3 regions of the Geodermatophilus sp. URMC 64 genome follow, and region 1 is predicted to be linked to each of the others. Evidence: riboswitches for the same ligand, from Rfam matches in the RefSeq annotation. Region 1 holds a riboswitch; each other region holds the start of a gene.
What was found. Region 1 has a riboswitch for cyclic di-AMP ahead of ACWIYF_RS12960 (hypothetical protein). Riboswitches for the same ligand answer to the same signal wherever they lie in the genome.

Region 1 (6,381 bases):
CCAGGTCGGCCGGGCGGACGCCGGCGCTGCGGCCGAGGCCGACGAACAGCCGGGTCACGCCGGCGGCGGGCGCGCGGCCGCCGCCCCGGTCGTCGCGCCGTCCGCGCCGGTCGTCGCGGCCGCCGTCGCCCCGCCGCGGGCCGCTGCGATCGGGCCGCAGCGTCACGTCGGGGATGTCCTCGTCGTCGTCGCTGCCGCCACCGGCCTCGTGGGCCAGTTTGACCGCGGCGAGGGCGACCTCCACGACGTCGAACTCGTCGGTGAGCGTGTCGACGACGGCCCGGAAGTGCTCGAGGTCGTCCTCGAGCAGGCTCTCGCGCAGCGCGGCGCGGGTCAGCTCCAGCCGACGGGCGCGCAGGTCGGCCACCGTGGGCAGCTTCTCCACCGCGATCGGCGCCTTGGTGACCTGCTCGATCGTCTTGAGCATCCGGTGGCCGCGCGGCTCGACCAGCGTGATGGCGACGCCCTCCCGGCCGGCCCGGCCGACCCGGCCGATGCGGTGCACGTAGGTCTCCGGGGCGGAGGGGACGTCGTAGTTGACGACGTGGGTCAGCTGGTCGATGTCCAGCCCGCGGGCGGCGACGTCGGTGGCCACGAGCAGCTCCGCCGTCCCGGCCCGCAACCGGCCCATGACGCGGTCGCGCTGCTCCTGGCTCATCCCGCCGTGCAGCGGCTCGGCGCGGTAGCCGCGGCCGTTGAGGGTCTCGGTGAGGGTGTCCACCTCGTCGCGCGTCCGGCAGAACACGATGGCCGCGGTGGGCGACTCGACGTCGAGGACCCGCCCGAGGGCGGCCGGCTTGCTGGCCCGGGGGACGACGTAGGCGGTCTGCCGCACCCGCGGCGCCTCGCCGGTGGCCGCCCGCTCCCGCGCCACCTCGATGCGGACCGGGTCCCGCAGGTACCGGCGGGCCAGCGCGTCGAGGCGGCGCGGCAGGGTCGCCGAGAACAGCACGGTCTGCCGCTCCTCCGGCGTCTCGTCCAGGATCGCCTCGAGGTCCTCGGCGAAGCCCATGTCCAGCATCTCGTCGGCCTCGTCGAGGACGACGGTGGCGATCGAGCCCAGCCGCAGCGTGCCGCGCCGGACGTGGTCCAGCGCCCGCCCCGGCGTGGCGACGACGACGTCGACGCCGGCGTCGAGGGCGCGCAGCTGCCGGCCGATCGGCTGGCCGCCGTAGACCGGCACGACCCGCGCGCCGAGCTCCTTGCCGTAGCGGTAGAGCGCCTCGGAGACCTGGATCGCCAGCTCGCGGGTCGGGACCAGGACCAGGGCGCCCGGCTCGGGGTCGCGGCGGCCGGCGGGCAGCCGCTGCAGCAGCGGCAGCGCGTAGGCCGCGGTCTTGCCGGTGCCGGTGGCTGCCTGCCCCTGCAGGTCCTCGCCCTCGATCAGCGGCGGGACCGCCTCGCGCTGGATCGGGGTGGGTTCCTCGTAGCCGAGGCCGGCCAGCGCGGTCAGCAGCTCGGGCCGCAGCCCGAGGTCGGCGAACGTGCCGCCGCTCTCGTCGTCCTGCTCGGCGCCGGTCATGGCCCCATCCTTCCCACCCCGGGCAGCGACCGACTCGCCGGGTGGCCGCCCGGAGGCCGACGTTAGGGTGGGCGCGCCATGCAGAGCAGACCGACGGGACAGGCGCTCCCGGCACTGGGCCTGCCCGCGCGGGCGGTCAGTTCGCTGGCCGCCGCCGGGGTCACCACGGTCGAGGACCTGGCCGGGCTCACCCGGCGGGAGCTCGCCGGCATCAAGGGCCTCGGGCCGGGCATGATCGCCGCCATCCGGCGGGTCGTCCCCGAGCCGGGGACGCCGCACCCGATCGAGGACGAGGCGCCCGCCGCGCCGCCCATCCCGTCCTTCGCCTCGCTGCGCGAGCCCCGCCGGCGGAGCGCGGTCGACCTGCTGGTCCCCGGAGCGCCGCCGGTCGCGGCCGAGCCGTCGCCGCCGTCCCCGCCGTCCCCGGCGCCGCGGCCCGCCGAGTACGCCGACCTGCTGCGCCTGGCGGTGCGCCTCGTGCGGTGGTCGGTCCGCGAGCCGGTGCGCTGCCTGGGGCGGTTGCTCGGCCGCTAGCACCGGGATGTCGGCCGCGTCGGCGACACTGCGGGGGTGAACCGGGTCGTCCTGCTGCGCCGCGGCGAGGGCGCCGTGGAGGCCCGTGAGTGCACCGACGACGGGACGCCGGCCGGGGAGACGCGGCTGGCCGCGGGCGAGCTCGCCGGGTTCGTCCGGGATCGGGAGCGCACACCGGTCCGGTGGGTGTGGGACGACACCACGCGCTGGTACCCGCCGCTGCTCGGGGCCGGCGTCCGCGTCGAGCGCTGCACCGACCTGCGGCTGACCCACGCGGTCCTCCGTCGCTCGCCGTTCGTCGACCAGGCCGTGCTCACCGGCGAGGACACGGCGGGCTGGGACGCGCTGGCGCCGGTCACCGCCCCCGAGCCCGGCCTCTTCCCGCTCGAGGACCCGGCCGACCGGCTCGACCCGCTCGCCGAGCTCGACCGCCAGCAGGCGGCGCTGGCCGCGTCGGGCGAGCGGGGCCGCCTGGGCCTGCTGCTCGCGGCGGAGTCCTCCGGCGCCCTGGTCGCCGCCGAGATGACCCACGCCGGGCTGCCGTGGCGGGCCGACGTGCACGAGCGCCTGCTCACCGACCTGCTGGGCGCCCGGCCGCCGGCCGGTGCGCGGCCGCCGGTGCTGGAGGGCCTGGCGACGGAGGTCCGCGCCGCCCTGCGGGTGCCCGACCTGAACCCGGACTCGCCCGGGGAGCTGCTGCGCGCGCTGCAGTCCGCGGGGCTGCCGGTGCGCGACACCCGCTCGTGGACGCTCGAGCAGCTCGACCACCCCGCCGTCCCCGCGCTGCTGGAGTACAAGAAGCTGGCGCGGCTGCTGCAGGCCAACGGCTGGAGCTGGCTGGAGACCTGGGTGCGCGACGGCCGGTTCCGCTCGTACTTCGTGCCGGGCGGCGTGGTGACCGGGCGGTGGGCGTCCAACGGCGGGGGAGCGCTGTCGGTGCCGATCCAGGTGCGCCCGGCGGCGATCGCGGACGACGGCTGGCGGTTCGTGGTCGCGGACGTCGCCCAGCTGGAGCCGCGGGTGCTCGCCGGTATGAGCGCGGATGCGGCGCTGGCCGAGGCAGCGCGCTCCACCGACCTGTACGAGGGCATGGTGGCCGCCGGCGCCGTCGCCTCGCGCGCGGAGGCGAAGCTCGGCGTGCTGGGGGCCATGTACGGCGGCACCCGGGGCGAGAGCGGCCGGATGATGCCGCGGCTGGCCCGCCGGTACCCGCGGGCGATCGGGCTGGTGGAGGAGGCCGCCCGGGCGGGGGAGCGCGGCGCGGTGGTGCACACCCTGCTCGGCCGGGGGTCGCCGGCGCCGACCGGTGGGTGGGCCGAGCGCGCCGTCGAGCTCGGGGAACCGCCCGACGAGGGCGGCTCCCGGGAGGAGCGGGACCGCTCCCGCCGCGCGTGGGGGCGGTTCACCCGCAACTTCGTCGTCCAGGGGACGGCGGCGGAGTGGGCCCTGTGCTGGCTGGCCGACCTGCGCAACCGGCTGTGGCGGCTCGGCGGCGCCGGCCGGGTCGAGGAGCGGCCGCACCTGGTGTTCTTCCTGCACGACGAGGTCGTCGTCCACACGCCCGAGCACCTGGCGCCGGACGTCGTCGACGCGGTCCGCGGCGCCGCGGCGACGGCCGGCCGGCTGCTGTTCGGCGACTTCCCGGTCGACTTCCCGCTCGACGTCGCCGTCGTCGCGTCGTGGGCCGACGCCGGCTGACCCCGGATCGGCAGGCCGTAGCACGCTTCCGCCGTCAAGGCGGTAAGCCGCGACGTGCATCACCCGACGAATCGACGGCCCCTGATTGTCACGACTGCATAACGGCTCTACGGTGAAGAGGTCCGGTCGGTCATCACGTCCCCACCCGGGGAGTCCGAGCGGACGCCGCCGAGTCGCCCACCGTTCGGCCACGAGCAACGGGCGAGCCGGGGACCCACCGCAGTACTGGGGTGAATCCTGCCCGTGGTCGCTCTGCGTCCACCGGCGGTAGGGCTGCTTCCCGCCCGAACCCGTCAGCTAACTCGGTAGGCGGCTGACGGAAGAAACGGAGAGCCGCCCCGATGGTGCGCGCTTGCCCTGCTGCCCGACCCCGCACGGCCCGGTACCGCCGGATCCGGGTGCGCCCGCGGATCTGATCGTCGGCGGCCCCCCTTGACGCCGCCCGCGCAGGCCCACCACCCCGAGCACCCTCGCTCGACCGGCTGACCAGCCGCTTCCTGGTGCGCCCGCGCCGCCCTGCCCGCATCCCCTCGCAGTGCGCCCCTGCGCCGCTGCGCCCGTACCTCTCGGAGCACCCCTCCCCATGGACACCCGCACCACCACCTCCGGCCGGGCCCGCCGCGCGCGCCGGCTCCCGCCCGCCGCCGTCCGCCGTCCCGGGCTGTACCTGGGCGTCGCCACGGCCGGCGCGCTCATGGTCAACGTCCTGTTCGGCGCCGACCCGGCCGCCCAGGCCGAGGCCGGGACGTCGGAGTCGGTCAGCGTCGCCCAGGAACTCGGCCTGAGCGCCCAGTCGGGCGCGGTCGCCCCCGCCGAGGACCTGCAGCCGCTCGAGGACCTCGCCGCCAGCCGCAGCACCCGCGAGGCCGAGCAGACCGCCGCGCAGCAGGCGCAGGCGGCCGCCGACCAGGCCGAGCTCGACCGGCAGAAGGCCGAGGCCGAGGCCAAGGCCCGCGCCGAGGCGGAGGCCAAGGCCAAGGCCGCCGCCGAGGCCCAGGCCCAGGCCCGGGCCGCCGCTGCCCCGGCCATCGCCCCGGAGCCGGCCCAGGAGGTCGCCGGGACCGCGGTCACCGCGACCGCGCACATCTCCAACACCGCGGGCAGCGTGAAGCCGCAGGTGCAGGCCGCGGCGAACGCGGTCGTCTCCAACGTGCCCGGCGCCGGCGACATCACCCTCGGCGGCACCCGGCCCAGCGCGACCGACCCGCACGGGCACCCGTCCGGTCTGGCGCTGGACTACATGGTGCTGTCCGACACCGCCCTCGGGAACGCGATCGTCCAGTACCACATCGACCACTGGGACGAGCTGGGCGTGGAGTACCTCATCTACCGGCAGCGGATCCTGCAGTCGCCGGGCGGCTCCTGGGAGGGCATGTCCGACCGGGGGAGCGCCACGGCCAACCACATGGACCACGTCCACGTGAACTACCGCTAGGACGGGTCAGCCCCCGTACGGCCGCGTGATGATCTCCAGCATGTGGCCGTTCGGGTCCTTCCAGTACACGCCCCGGCCGCCGTCGTTGGTGTTGATCTCGCCCGGGTGCCGCTCGAACGGATCGGCCCAGTGGTCCAGGCCGCGGGCCCGGATCCGCCCGAAGATCTCGTCGAACTCCTCCTCGGAGACCAGGAACGCGTAGTGCCGCGGCTGGGCGACCTCGTCGTCCTGGAAGTCGAGCGAGACGCCGTTGTCGAGCTCGACGACCGCGAACGGGCCGAAGTCGGTCGGCGGCTTGCGGCCCAGCAGGTCGGCGAGGAAGGCGGCCGACTCGTGCCGGTCGCGGGCGGCGACGATGGTGTGGTTGAGCTGGACGGGCATCTGCGGCTCCCTCCGACGGCCGTGCGACGGCGAGCAGCCAAGCACGTCCGGGGCCGTTCCGGGAGCGGTCGGCTCAGCGGACGGCGGCGGCCACCTTCGCCGCCGCCTCGGACACCGCGGACCCGACCTTCGCGACGTCGGCGTTCTCGTCCACGAACACGACCGCCAGCGCGGCGCGGGCCCCGCCGTCGGGGCCGAGCACCGGGGCGGCGACGGAGCGCAGCCCGGCGATCACCTCGCCGTGGGAGCTCGCCCAGCCGACCCGCCGGGCCTCCCGCAGCGCCTCCCGGTCGTCCGGGGACGGCGGCTCGGGCATCAGCAGCGCGAGACCGGGGGCGCCGCGGCCCACCGGGTGCCGGGTGCCGGGCCGGTAGACGACGTGCGCCGCGGTGTCCTGCGGCTCCACGCTCGCGACGGTCACCGCCTCGTCGCCGGAGCGGATGACGAGGAAGGCGGTCATGCCCAGGTCGGCGACCAGGGCGTTGAGCCGGGGGAGCGCCGCGGCCTGCAGGTCGGTCCGCACGCCCCGGCCGAGCGCGGCGATGCCGAGGCCGAGCCAGTAGTGCCCGGCGGGGTCCCGCTCGACGAGCTGGTGGTCCTCCAGCGTCCGCAGCAGCCGGTAGGCGATCGAGCGGTGCAGACCGACGGAGGAGGCGATCTCCACGATCGGCTGCGGCGCGCTCACGCTCGCGAGGTGCTCGAGGATCCGCAGGCCGCGGTCGAGCGTCTGGGACTGCGGTGCGCTCTCGGTCATCGCGCCGCCTCGATCCGGCCGGTGACCTCACCGAACGCGAGGCGTGCTCCGTCCCTG
Region 2 (6,381 bases), 780 kb from region 1:
ACCCGGCGTCTCCGCCGCGATCGCCGACGACGGCGAGATCCTCATCAAGGGCGGCATCGTCATGCGCGGCTACTGGAAGAACGAGGACGCCACCCGGGAGGCGATCGACGGCGAGGGCTGGTTCCACTCCGGCGACCTCGGCGAGATCGACGGCGACGGCTTCCTCAAGATCACCGGCCGCAAGAAGGAGATCCTGGTGACCGCGGGCGGCAAGAACGTCGCCCCCGCCGTCCTCGAGGACCGGCTGCGCGCCCACGCCCTGGTCAGCCAGACCATCGTCGTCGGCGACCAGCGGCCGTTCATCGGCGCGCTGATCACCCTCGACGAGGAGGCGCTGCCCGCCTGGCTGGAGTCCAAGGGCAAGCCGAAGGACACCCCCGTGGAGAAGCTCCGGGACGACGAGGACCTGATCAAGGAGCTCGACGCGGCGGTGGCCGACGCCAACAAGGCGGTCTCGCACGCCGAGGCGATCAAGAAGTACCGCGTCCTCGGCTCGGACTTCACCGAGGAGAACGGGATGCTGACGCCGAGCCTGAAGCTCAAGCGCGCCGCCGTCCTCAAGGAGTTCGGCGACGAGGTCGAGGCCCTCTACTCCCGCTAGCCCTCCAGCAGGCCGGCGAACGTCGCGGCGATCGTCGTCCACGACCACCGCTCCTCGACCCAGGCACGGCCGGCCGCGCCCATGGCCTGCGCCTTGGCAGGGTCGTCGAGCAGGCCGCTGATCGCCGCGGCCACGGCCTCGGGCGACCGCGGCTCGACGACGTGCCCGGTGACGCCGTCCCGCACGGCTTCCGGGGCGCCGCCGGAGGTTCCGGCCACCACGGGCCGTCCGCACGCGGCGGCCTCGAGGAACACCATGCCGAGGCCCTCGACGTCCAGGCCCGCGCGGCGGGTCCGGCACGGCATCGCGAAGACGTCGCCCGCGGCGTAGTGCGCCGGCAGCTCGGCGGCCGGCACGCCCCCGGTGAGGACGACGGAGCCGCCGAGGCCGCCGGCGTCGATCGCCCGGCGCAGCAAGGCCTCGGCCGGACCGCCGCCGACCAGCAGCAGCCGGGCGCCGGGATGCCGGGCCAGGACCCGCGGCCAGGCGGCGACCAGCACGTCCTGCCCCTTGCGCGCCACGAGCCGGGACACGCAGACCACGACCGGCGCCTCCCCCAGGCCGTACCGGCGGCGGACGGCGGCCCCGTCGGCCGCCGGCGTGAACGCCTCCACGTCCACGCCGGGCGAGAGCTGGGCCATGGCGACCCGGTCGGCGAGCGCCGGGGCGAGCCGGCCGTGCGTGTACGCGCTGATGTAGGTGACCAGGTCCAGGCCCGCGGCGATCCGCTGCATCAGCTGCCGCGCGCCGGGCAGTGCCACCCAACCGGTCTCGTGCCCGTGGGTGGCGCCCACCAGCCGACGCACCCCGGCCGCGCGCAGCGCCGGGGCGAGCATGCCCAGCGGGGCGGCGGCACCGAAGAACGCCGTGTCACAGCCGTGCTCGCGGGCCAGCGCCACGGCGGCGCGCGCGGTGGCCCGGGTCGGCAGCAGCACCGACGTCGGCCGCCGCACCACCGGGTACGGCAGGGCCGCGTCGTGGGCCTCCCAGCCGGGTGAGCGGGAGGCGAGCACGACCAGCGAGTCCGGCGGGCGGCGCTCGAGCAGCGCGGCGACGAAGGTCTGGATGCCGCCCTGCCGCGGCGGGAAGTCGTTGGTGACGACGAGGGTCTTCATCGCCGGTCCAGCGCCACCCAGTCCGCGGCCATGGCCACCCGCTCGGCCGTGGTCGGGTGGCTGCCGAAGAACCACTGCCACGCCGCCGGCGGGTCCGGCTGGGCGAGGTTGGTCTCGGCCAGCCTCTGCTGCATGGACACGAACGCGTCCGGATCCGCGGTGAGGTCCAGCGCGTGGACGTCGGCGCGGGCCTCGATGTGCCGCGACACGAGGTTCTGCACCGGCGTCGTCAGCAGCATCCCGACGCCGACCAGCAGCAGCACCAGCGGGATCACGCGGGGGTCCCCCAGCCCGTCGGCGCCGGCCCGGCGCAGCAGCGGGGCCCAGGACAGCAGCCAGCCGAGGAGGGCGACGCCGGCGGCGGCTCCGAGCGCGCCGAGCAGCGTCCCGGTGAGGACGTCGTCGGTGGAGACGTGACCGAGCTCGTGGGCGACGATCGACTCGATCTCGTCGTCCGGCAGCGTCTGCAGCACCGTGTCGTAGAGGACGACGCGGCGGGTGGAACCGAACCCGGAGACGTAGGCGTTCAGCCCCGTCGTCCGCCGCGAGGCGTCGGAGACCAGCACGTCCTCGACCGGCGTGCCGTTCTCCTCGGCCAGCGCCAGGATCTGCGTGCGCAGCTGCCCGGCCTGCAGGGAGTCGAAGCGGTTGAACGCCGGCTCGATGACCACCGGGTAGAGGAACGAGCCGACGACGACCAGCAGCGCGGCGGCGGCCGCGGCCCAGGCCCACCAGAACCGCGGCATCCGGCGGGCGAGGACGACGAGCACGAGGACGGTGAGCGCGGTCAGGCCGGCGTCGATCGCCGTCGAGACGCCGACGTCGCGCAGGAACAGTGGCCAGATGCGGGTGGACAGCCCGTAGCGGTGCCGGACCACCTCGCCGTAGACCGCCAGCGGCAGCGTGACCAGCCGGCCGATGACGGTGAGCGCGAACGTGCCCAGGACCACCTGCCAGAACCAGCCGCCGCCGAGCGGAGCGGCCACCGCGCGGACCAGCCGGCTGCCCAGCCGGGTCAGCCCCAGCCCCGCGGACACCGCCAGGCCGAGGACCAGGTTGGCCAGCGAGGCCGGCCGCAGCGCGGCGGCGAAGGAGTCGGCGCGGTCGACGACGGCCGCCGGCAGGCCCGCGGTCGGGTCGACCGGCACGTGGCCGCCCGGCGGTGCGGGCAGCACGGTCCACGGCGTGCGGAGGACCACCACCAGCACGAACGCGGCGCCCAGGACGACCGCCGCGGCCAGCGCGACGCGGGCACTCCCCCGCCCCGCCCAGCTCACGCCGTCGATCCTAGGGGCGGGCACAGCGAGGGCCGGTGACCCGTGCGGGTCACCGGCGCTCGCCGGATCCTCGTCTCAGCCGATGCGGCGGGCGCTGTTGTAGCCCGGCATCGCGTCGACGCTCACGACCTTGACCGGCTGGCCGGAGGTCGAGGCGTGGACCATCTGCCCGTTGCCGATGTACATCGCCACGTGGCTGACCGGGCTGTAGAAGAAGATCAGGTCACCCGGCTGCAGCTCCGAGCGCGAGACGGGCGTGCCCATCCGCGACTGCATGCTGCTCGAGTGCGGCAGGCTGATGCCCGCCGCCGCGTAGGCGTACTGAGTCAGGCCCGAGCAGTCGAAGCTGTTCGGACCGCCCGCGCCCCACACGTACGGGTCGCCGACCTGGGCCAGGGCGGTGTTCACCGCGGTCTGCGCGGCGGCGCTGCCGCCGCCCGCGGGCGCCGGTGCGGCCGCCGGGGCGACCGCCGCCGCGGCGACCGCCTGGCCACCGTGGGACTCCGCCACCTGCTGCCGCTGCGCCGCGCTCAGCCGGTCGTACTGCTCCTGGAAGTCGGCGATCTGCGACTTCAGGTCGGCTTCCTGGGCCTCGATGCCGTCGAGCGTCCGCTGCGCCTTGGCGGCGGCCTCGTCGGCGTCGACCCGGGCGGCCTCGGCGGCGTCGGCCGCCTCCGAGACCTGGTCGACCACCTGGTTGGTGTGGCCGGCGATCGCGTTCAGCGTGCCCAGCGACGAGACGAAGTCGTCGGCCGAGTCGCTGGTCAGCAGCGCGTTGAGGGTGGTGACGTCGTCGCCCCCCGTGGTGTAGGCGCTGCGGGCGATCTCGCGGATCTGCCCCTCGAGCTCCTCGAGCTGCTGCTGCGCCTCCTCGGCGGCCTCGTCGGCGGCCTCGGCGGCGTCCTGCTGCTGCTCGAGCTCCTCGCGGGCGGTGTTGACCCGCTCCTGCACCACCTCGAGTTGGTGGCTGGCGTCGGCGACCAGCTGGGCCGCCTGCTCGGGCGTGGTGGCCCGGCCGGGTTCGGCGGTCGCCGTGCCGGGTAGGAGGGTCACGGTCAGCGCCGTGGTGGCACCCACCAGGAGCCCGGAGCGGAGCCAGGCGGAGCGGCGGGTGCGGGCGGGATGGCTGTTGTCGTTTCGTTCGCGTGCATGCCCCAGGGCAGGGCGAGGCGTCGCCACGTGCGGCGGCTCTCCTTCTTCCTCAGCTACCGCCTACCGAGTTAGCTGACGGGTTCGGGCTGGGAAGATGGCGCCCTATCTCCGTGCCCCGGCGAGCCGGCGCACGCTGAATTCACCCCAGTGCTGCGGTGGGTCCCCGGTTCCTCCTCGGGCACAGGAACGTGCCGTCGGACGATTCGGCGGTGCTCGACCGAGGCCACCCCGGTGGGGCGACGACCACCCGGTCGAACTCGGCCACCGTACGGGCGTGATGCAGTTGTGACAAACCGACCCCCCTGTGATTGTCGTGATCGTCACTGCGAGCAGCATCACTGGCGCGCCGCGTGAGGTCCGCAGGTCCGACGCCAGGCGTGCCGGCTCAGCCGATCCGGCGGCCGCTCGCTCCGCCGGACCGGTGGCGCAGCGGGGGCACCAGGCCGACGTCGGCCAGCGCGCGAACGGCGCGGCGCTCCACGTCGTCGAAGTCCACGACGACGCCCGGCCTCGGGACGACGACGTCCTCTGCGACCGGCTCTGCGCCGGCACGGGCGGTGGTGGGTGCGCGGTCGGGCAGCGCCACGACCACCGGGTCGTCGGTCTGCCAGCCGGGGGGCGCGCCGAGCAGCACGGTGACGACGCAGTCGGCGCAGCCGGTGCCGCGGGCGGTGCAGGTGTCGCAGTCGATGAGCATCGCTTCTCTCCTCCGTGAGTCGTCCGCACGGTAGGAGGGGCCACCGACAATTCCGGTGCGTTCTCGCGTCCGGGGGTTGACACGGACGCCGATCAGGTGCCCGCGTACTCCCAGTGCCAGGGCTCCTCGCGGCCGTTGCCGGGATCGGCCCAGGTGGGGTGCAGCCAGCCGAACCGGCCGGCGTTGGCCACCATCCAGGTGTACTGCGGCGTCCCGTACGTCTGGATGCCCCCGCAGAGGTCGGTCGCCAGACCCCAGCCGTGGTTGCTGGTGCCGGGGACCGCCGCGAGCGCGGGCTTCTCCCCGTAGAGCTTCACCTGGCTGGCGTAGCTGCGGTAGGAGTCGGTGATGCAGATCGGCGACCCGAAGGCGTCGGCGAACGCCGCGGACATCGCCTTCCACGCCGCCGCGGCGTCGCAGCGCAGCTGGTGCCCGCCGACGCCGATCGGGCACATCGCGCTGGGCGGGATCAGCCCGTTCGGGTAGCCGCCCCACGCCCGCGCGCCGTCGTAGCTCGGCGGGTAGACGGTGTTGCCGCACTCGACCTTCAGAGCCCCGCCGGTGGGCCCGGGCGCGTCGACCGGCGCGCGCTGGCCGAGGCTCGGCCGGCCGATGCCCAGCACCTGGTCGGCCGGCAGCTTGCGGACGACGACCGCGCCCGCCCGCGCGTCGGCGGCCAGCATGGTCTGCGGGTCCAGGGCGATGCCGACGTGCCCGAGGCCGGACTCGGCGGTGCCGAGGAAGACCAGGTCGCCGGGGAGCACGTCGGCGGGGTCGACCGGCGTGGTCACGGCGAACAGCCCGGCCTGGTCGCCCGGCAGCTGGATCCCGGCCGACCGGTACACCGTCTGGACGAGCGTGCCGCAAGCCCAGGAGTCCGGCCCGGCGGTGCCGGGGGCGTAGGGCTTGCCGAGCGCGTCCATCGCGGCCGTGACCGCGTTCAGGGTCTCGGCGGGCAGCACCAGCAGCGAGGTGGGCTGGCGCGGCATCTGGGCCGCACCCCGCTGCGCCCCGCCGGCCTGCGAGGCGACGGGCTCGAGGCCCGGGGGCAGTGAGGACTCGGGGTCGCGCAGGGCCGCCGCGGCCGGCGCGACGATCCCGGCGTCGGCCAGCTGCTTGAGGTAGACCCGCCAGTTGGCCGCCGTCCGCGAGTTGACGTCGAGCTGCTCGCGCTGCAGCTGGGTGAGCTGGTCGTCGACGACGTCGAGGGCCCGGCCCAGGTCGTCGGTCACCGCCTCGGCCTGCGCCTCGAGCTCGTCGATCTGCTCCTGCACCTCGCCGGCCCGCCGCTTCGCCTCGTCCAGCGCGGCCTGCGCGGCGGACTGGTCGGCCAGCGCCGCCTGGCGCTGCTGCTCCGCGGCGGCCAGCACGTCGGCGGTGTAGCGGTCGACGGCCTCCAGGTAGCCCATCGCGGAGACGATGTCGCCGGGGTCGCCCCCGCTGAGCAGGACGGTGAGCGGGGTCAGCGAGCCGCCGTCCCGGTAGGCCGCCGCCGCGTACTGGGCCACCACGGCCTGGCGCTCGGCCAGCACGCCCTCG
Region 3 (6,381 bases), 2.7 Mb from region 1:
TCGGCGGGCTGGGCAGCATGCTCGGCGCGCTGCTCGGCGCGGTGATGCTGGTGTTCCTCCCCGAGCTGGCCCGCAACACGGGATCGAGTCTGAACCTCAGCGACACCGAGGCCGCGCAGCTGTCCCCGCTGGTCTACGGGATCGTGCTGATCGTCGTCATGCTCTTCGCCCCCGCCGGCCTGGTCGGGACCATCCGGCTGCGCTGGCTGTCGGCACGGGCGAAGCGCGCCGGTGCGCGCGCCGGCAGGGGGTGAGGGCCCTCGGCCGTCCTCCGCTCCGCCATTCCAGACCTCCGGGCAGCGGTGCCCGGATCGCACAGAGGAGAACAATTGCGCACATCCTCACGGCGCCTCGTGTCATTCCTGACCGCGGCCACCGTTGCCTCCGCCCTCGCCGCCTGCGGCGCGGGCGAGAGCCGCGACAGCGGTGACGACACCGGCGGGGCCAACGAGGCCTCGGACATCGGCATCACCGAGGACAGCATCAAGATCGGCGCCCACTACCCGCTGACCGGTGTCGCGGCGCCCGGCTACAGCGAGATCCCGACCGGCGTCCAGGCGTACTTCGACTGGGTCAACGAGAACGGCGGCGTCAACGGGCGGCAGATCGAGTACGTCTACCGGGACGACGGCTACAACCCGACCAACACCGCGTCGGTGGTCAACGAGCTCGTCCTCGAGGAGGAGGTCTTCGCGATCGCGGGTGGCCTCGGCACGCCCACGCACAGCGCCGTCCTCGACTTCCTCAACGGCGAACAGGTGCCCGACCTGTTCGTCTCCTCCGGCTCGCTGCTCTGGGACAACCCGGAGGAGAACCCGTACACGTTCGGCTGGCAGCCGGACTACGAGATCGAGGGCAAGATCATCGGCAACTACATCGCCGAGAACTTCCCGGATGCGAAGGTGGGGCTGTTCCTGCAGGCCGACGACCTCGGCGAGGACGGCGAGAAGGGCGTCCGCCAGTACCTCGACGCCCAGATCGTCGACGTGCAGACCTACGTCCCCGGCAACACCGACATCACCGCGCAGATCGCCGCACTGCAGGCCGCCGGCGCCGACTTCGTCGTCGGTTTCAACGTGCCCAGCTACACGGCGATCGCGCAGCTGACCGCGCTGCGCCTGGGCTACAAGCCGCAGTGGTTCTACTCGAACATCGGCTCGGACCCGCAGCTGGTCGGCGCGCTGCTGGCCAACTTCTCGCAGGGCCAGGTCAGCGACGCCAGCCTGCTCAACGGGGCGTTCACCACGGAGTACCTCAACGGCGTGGACGTGCCGGACGACCCGTGGGTGCAGCAGTGGCAGGAGATCTGGGACGCCTCCGGCCAGGAGGGCGAGCTGACCAACTTCCGCGTCTACGGCATGGCCCAGGCCTACACCGTGGTGCAGGCGCTGCTCGCGGCCGGGCAGAACCCGACCCGCGACAGCCTGGTCGAGGCGATCGAGGAGAACGGCCAGGACTGGGAGGGCCCCTGGCTGGCGCCCTTCCGGTACTCCGCCGACCGGCACGCCGGCATCAGCGGCGTGAAGGTCGTCCAGCTCAACGGGCTGGTCGGCGAGGACCAGACCGGCGTCCTGACCACCGACAACGGCGACGCCGAGATCGAGGAGTCCGACGGCGAGGCCAGCGACGTGCCGGAGAACGGGATCCCAGAGGCCTGACCGGCCGTACCGCACCACCGCACGACGCGACGGGCCGTCGGCTCCCCACCCGGGAGCCGGCGGCCCGTCCGCACGAGCGGGGAGGGCACGTCGGCCCCGGCGGACGGGGCAGCCCTCCGGGGGCGGCCGCCTGGTCCGGGTCGGCGGCCTCGGAGGCCCGCACGCCGTCCGCCACGATCGAGAGCGAGCATGGGCACTGCGCGCCGAGGCGGACTCGGAGCGGCCGGTGAAGGCGATCGGGGTGGCGCTGGGGCCGGACGCCGACCTCGACGTGCTGCGGCAGATACCCGAGGCCACGGGCGGCGCGGCCTACTCCGCGGAGGACCCGGCCGACCTGCAGGACGTGCTCTACGACGCGATACGCCAGCGGCAGTGAGCTGACCCGCATTTCGGCGAGCGGTGTCGCCGTCACCTGCCGTTTCCCGGTCGGTGGCACCGGATGTGGCGTCCATCACGGCGACAATGCACATAACGGGACGTAGCGTTTTGGCTGCGCTCAGCAAACAAGGAGCGCGGAGCCGGTCCGCCAAACCCTGCCCACCGGCTGCCATCCCGAACAGTTCAGGGCAGGGGTGGGGGACCCACTTTCCACGGCGCGCCACGGCCTCGGGCCGCGCGCCTCGGGGTGAAGCCGCGCGACCCGCGGCCGGGCACCGATCGCCCGAACCCGACAGCTCACCTCGCCGGCGGTGATCGGAGATCACCACACACCATGGCCAAGCACCGCGCGCCCCGCTACGTCCGCACCAAGAAGGTCATCGCCCGCGCCCCCGTCGCCGCCGGCGCCACCGTCGTCGGCATCGGCGTCCTGAGCTCCCCGGCCCAGGCCTCCACCACCCACGACTGGACCGGCGTCGCCGAGTGCGAGTCGGGCGGCAACTGGAGCATCAACACCGGCAACGGCTACTTCGGCGGCCTGCAGTTCAGCCAGTCCACCTGGGCCGCCTTCGGTGGCACCGACCTCGCCCCCCGCGCCGACCTGGCGACCCCCGCCCAGCAGATCCAGATCGCCGAGGAGGTGCTCGCCGGGCAGGGCATCGGCGCGTGGCCGACCTGCGGCAAGCGCCTGACCGACGGCACCACCGCGGCCGCCGCCGAGGCAGCCCCGGCCCCGGCTGCGGCGGCCCCCGCTCCGGCCGACGCGGCCGCCGAGAAGGACGCCGCCGAGAAGGACACCGCCGACACCGCCGCCGCCCCGAGCGACGGAGCTCCGGCCGGCGACTACACGGTCGAGCCCGGCGACACGGTCGCGAAGATCGCCGCCGCGCACAGCGAGCCGTGGCGCGAGCTCTACCAGCGCAACGCCGGCGTCATCGGCGGCAACCCGAACCTGATCTTCCCGGGCCAGGTGCTGCTGACCTCCGGCTCGGCGCAGGCCGCTCCCGAGGCCGCTACCGACGCCGCGGCGCCGGTCGTCGCCGCTCCCGTTGTCACCGCCCCGGCCGTGGCGCCCATGGAGGTGGCGCCCGCCGCCGCTCCCGTCGCCGCCCCCGCGCCGGAGGCCGCCGCCGCACCGGCCACGACCACCGCGACGATCACCAACACCGCCGGCGCCATCAAGCCGCAGGCACAGGCGGCCGCCGACGCGGTCGTCTCCAACGTGCCCGGCGCCGACGCCATCACCCTCGGCGGCACCCGGGCCAGCGCGCGGGACCCGCACGGCCACCCGTCCGGCCTGGCGATCGACTACATGGTCATGAGCGACGCGGCCCTCGGTGACGCGATCGTCGCCTACCACCTCGCCCACTGGGACGAGCTCGGCGTCGAGTACGTCATCTGGCAGCAGCGGATCCTGACCTCGCCGACCGGCGCCTGGAAGCAGATGGCCGACCGCGGCAGCGCCACGCAGAACCACATGGACCACGTCCACGTGAACTACGGCGGCTGAGCCGCGCGGGAGGCCGAACGGTCTTCCGCCGACCCCGGACCGCCCCGCCCGCATCCCGCGGCCGGGGCGGTCCGTCGATTCCGGGGCAAGACCGGCCGGCCGGGTGCCGCCGCCTGACCGGACCTTTCTGTACAGAAAGCCCCGGTCAGACCCGGGCGAGCAGGCCGTCGAGGGCGGCGGTCACCTCGTCGACGGTCACCTTCGCCAGGGCCGGGTCCAGCTCGGTGCCCCATGGGTCGCCGGTTCCGTCGCCGTGCCAGAGGACGACGTGCTGCTCCCGCGGCGGCGGCCCCCACAGCGCCGGGGACACCGGGCCGAACAGCACCACCGACGGGCGCCGGTAGGCGGTGGCCAGGTGCGCCACGCCGGTGTCGCCGCTGACGACCACGCGGGCGGCCGCGACCACCGCGGCCAGCTCGAGCGACGACGTCCGTCCCGCGAGGACGGCGTCCGCCCCCAGCCCGGCCCCCTCGGCAACGGCGCGGGCCAACGGCTCCTCCGCCGGCCCGCCGGTGATCCGGACGTCGTGCCCGGCGCGCGCCAGGGAGCGGGCGACCGCGGCGAACCGGTCGGGCGGCCACCGGCGCCCGGGAAACGCCGCGCCGGGGTGGATCACGGCGGCCTCGGTCACCGGCGGGAGCACGGCCGGGACGGCGAGGTCGAGGGCGTCGGGGTCGGCGGGGACGCCGAGCCCCTCGGCGACCAGCCGGCACCAGCGGTGCACCTCGTGCTCGTCGGGCCGCCAGATCGGGCCGGGGTAGCCCGGGCTGGCGAAGGTCAGCAGCCGGTCGGGATGCAGCTGGTCGACGATCACGTGCGACGCCGGGCCCTTGCCGTGCAGGTCGACGGCCAGCTCGGGCGGCGGGCGGTCCCAGTCCAGCGGCTCCAGCTCGCACGCCGGCAGCACCTCGTCGACGGCGTCGATCAGCTCGGCCAGCGGCTGGAGAGCGGCCGTCGTCGCCAGGACGAGGTGGTGTTCAGGGACGGCGGCCCGGATCGCCCGGATCGCCGGCACGCCGGTGAGCAGGTCCCCGAGCCCCAGCGGTCTGAGGACCACCGCCGTGCGCGCTTTGTCGCGATCAAGCACCACTAGACGCGGGAGCGCTCGACCAGCGCGGTCGTCGAGTGCCCGTCGAGGTACGGCAGGACGACGGCCTGCCCGCCCCAGCGCCGCAGGACGGCGGCCTCGGGCAGGTCGGCGCCGGCGTAGTCCCCGCCCTTGGCCCAGACGTCGGGGCGCAGCCGGTCGAGGATCTCCGCCGGGGTGTCCTCGTCGAAGACGACGACGGCGTCGACGAACTCCAGCGCCTCCAGCACCCGCGCCCGGTCCGGGGCGCTCACCAGCGGCCGCGACGGCCCCTTGAGCCGGCGCACCGAGTCGTCGGAGTTGATGCAGACGACCAGGCAGTCGCCGAGCCCGCGGGCGGCGCGCAGCGTCGCCACGTGGCCGGGGTGCAGCAGGTCGAAGCAGCCGCCGGTGGCGACGACGGTCCCCCCTCCGGCCCGCACCCGGGCGAGCAGCGCGTCGACCGACGAGTCCGCCACGGGGGCCGGCTCCTCGACCGCGGCGTCCCAGGCGGACGCCCCGCCGCGCGCGACGAACGCCGAGGCCGCGGCGACCGCGGCGGCCACCGCCTCGCCGGTCACCGCGCCGTCGGCCAGGGCCAGCGCTGCCGCGGCGGCGAAGGAGTCGCCGGCACCGCACGGGTCGCCGCCGGTCAAGGCCACCGCCGGCACGACCATCGGCGCGCCCTCGCCGTAGGAGAGCAGCGCGCCGCGGGAGCCGAGGGTCACCGCGACCGCGCCCACGCCCCAGTGCCGGATCAGCGCCTCGGCCCGGGCGCCGACCGCGGCCAGCCCGTCGCCGGTGGCTCCGCACCCGGCCTCGGCGGCCACCCGGGCGGCCTCCGAGCCGTTCGGCGTCACCAGCCGCGCGGTCGGCACCGGGTCGGCGCCGCGCGGGTGCGGGTCCCACACGACCGGCCCGCCGGCCTCGGCCAGCGCCGCGCGCACGTCCGCGGCCGCCGTCGTCCCCCGGCCGTAGTCGGCGACGAGCACCGCGGCGGCCGACCGGATCGCCTCGGCGGCCTCGGCCGGCAGCGGGCCCAGCGTGGCCACCGGGCTGCCGCTGTCGATCCGCACGACCGAGTGGTCGCCCACCCGCACCCGCTGCTTGACCGCGGTGCCGCCGGACGACGGGATCGCCACCAGCCGCACCCGCCCGGCCAGCAGCGCGCGCAGCCGGTCGGCGCCCTCGTCGGAGTCGACCGGCGCGACCAGCACGACCTCCCGCCGGGTGGCCGCCGCGGCGACGACCGCGGCCAGCGCCGCGCCGCCGGGGCGCTCGCGGCGCTCGACGTCCTCGACGACCGGCACCGGCGCGTCGGGGGTGAGCCGGGACGCCGTCCCGACCAGGTCGACGTCGAGCAGGGCGTCGCCGATGACGACCAGCGGCCTCATTCGACGACCTGCACGCGGTTGGCGGTCGACACCCGGGCCGGCTCGCTGAGCACCGCCGCGTCGAAGGCGGCGCAGATCAGGTGCAGGCCGACCAGGTGGCACTCCTGCACGGTCGCGGTCCAGGGCGAGTCGATGCAGACCGCCTCGTCCGCGGCCGCGGCCAGCGGGTTGGGCGCCGGGCCGGTCATGGCCAGCACGGTGATGCCGCACTCGCGCGCCCGCCGGGCGGCGGCCACCGCGTTGGGCGACCGGCCGGACGTCGACAGCAGCACGAGGACGTCGCCGGCCCGGCCGTGCGCCTCCACCTGGCGGGCGAACAGCTCGTCGGCCGGGTAGTCGTTGGCGATCGCGGTGAGGCTGGACGTCTCCGCGGTC

Region 2: linked by a shared signal. The riboswitch ahead of ACWIYF_RS16655 (NlpC/P60 family protein) and the one ahead of ACWIYF_RS12960 (hypothetical protein) in region 1 are both predicted to bind cyclic di-AMP.
Region 3: linked by a shared signal. The riboswitch ahead of ACWIYF_RS26450 (transglycosylase family protein) and the one ahead of ACWIYF_RS12960 (hypothetical protein) in region 1 are both predicted to bind cyclic di-AMP.

What each region holds. Positions count from the first base shown of each region.
Region 1 covers NZ_CP199955.1:2,640,511-2,646,891, forward strand. Annotated here, with positions in the region: gene ACWIYF_RS12945 (DEAD/DEAH box helicase) at 1-1,522, opposite strand, end outside; gene ACWIYF_RS12950 (DNA-directed RNA polymerase subunit alpha C-terminal domain-containing protein) at 1,601-2,056, shown strand; gene ACWIYF_RS12955 (bifunctional 3'-5' exonuclease/DNA polymerase) at 2,093-3,754, shown strand; cyclic di-AMP (ydaO/yuaA leader) riboswitch at 3,911-4,081, shown strand; gene ACWIYF_RS12960 (hypothetical protein) at 4,338-5,189, shown strand; gene ACWIYF_RS12965 (VOC family protein) at 5,196-5,570, opposite strand; gene ACWIYF_RS12970 (IclR family transcriptional regulator) at 5,644-6,324, opposite strand; gene fahA (fumarylacetoacetase) at 6,321-6,381, opposite strand, start outside.
Region 2 covers NZ_CP199955.1:3,421,794-3,428,174, forward strand. Annotated here, with positions in the region: gene ACWIYF_RS16640 (AMP-dependent synthetase/ligase) at 1-601, shown strand, start outside; gene ACWIYF_RS16645 (glycosyltransferase family 4 protein) at 598-1,716, opposite strand; gene ACWIYF_RS16650 (M48 family metallopeptidase) at 1,713-2,993, opposite strand; gene ACWIYF_RS16655 (NlpC/P60 family protein) at 3,069-4,046, opposite strand; cyclic di-AMP (ydaO/yuaA leader) riboswitch at 4,188-4,364, opposite strand; gene ACWIYF_RS16660 (hypothetical protein) at 4,531-4,842, opposite strand; gene ACWIYF_RS16665 (D-alanyl-D-alanine carboxypeptidase family protein) at 4,935-6,381, opposite strand, start outside.
Region 3 covers NZ_CP199955.1:5,386,480-5,392,860, forward strand. Annotated here, with positions in the region: gene ACWIYF_RS26435 (branched-chain amino acid ABC transporter permease) at 1-254, shown strand, start outside; gene ACWIYF_RS26440 (ABC transporter substrate-binding protein) at 354-1,658, shown strand; gene ACWIYF_RS26445 (hypothetical protein) at 1,885-2,034, shown strand; cyclic di-AMP (ydaO/yuaA leader) riboswitch at 2,194-2,362, shown strand; gene ACWIYF_RS26450 (transglycosylase family protein) at 2,371-3,546, shown strand; gene ACWIYF_RS26455 (glycosyltransferase family 9 protein) at 3,692-4,603, opposite strand; gene rfaE2 (D-glycero-beta-D-manno-heptose 1-phosphate adenylyltransferase) at 4,636-6,006, opposite strand; gene ACWIYF_RS26465 (D-sedoheptulose-7-phosphate isomerase) at 6,003-6,381, opposite strand, start outside.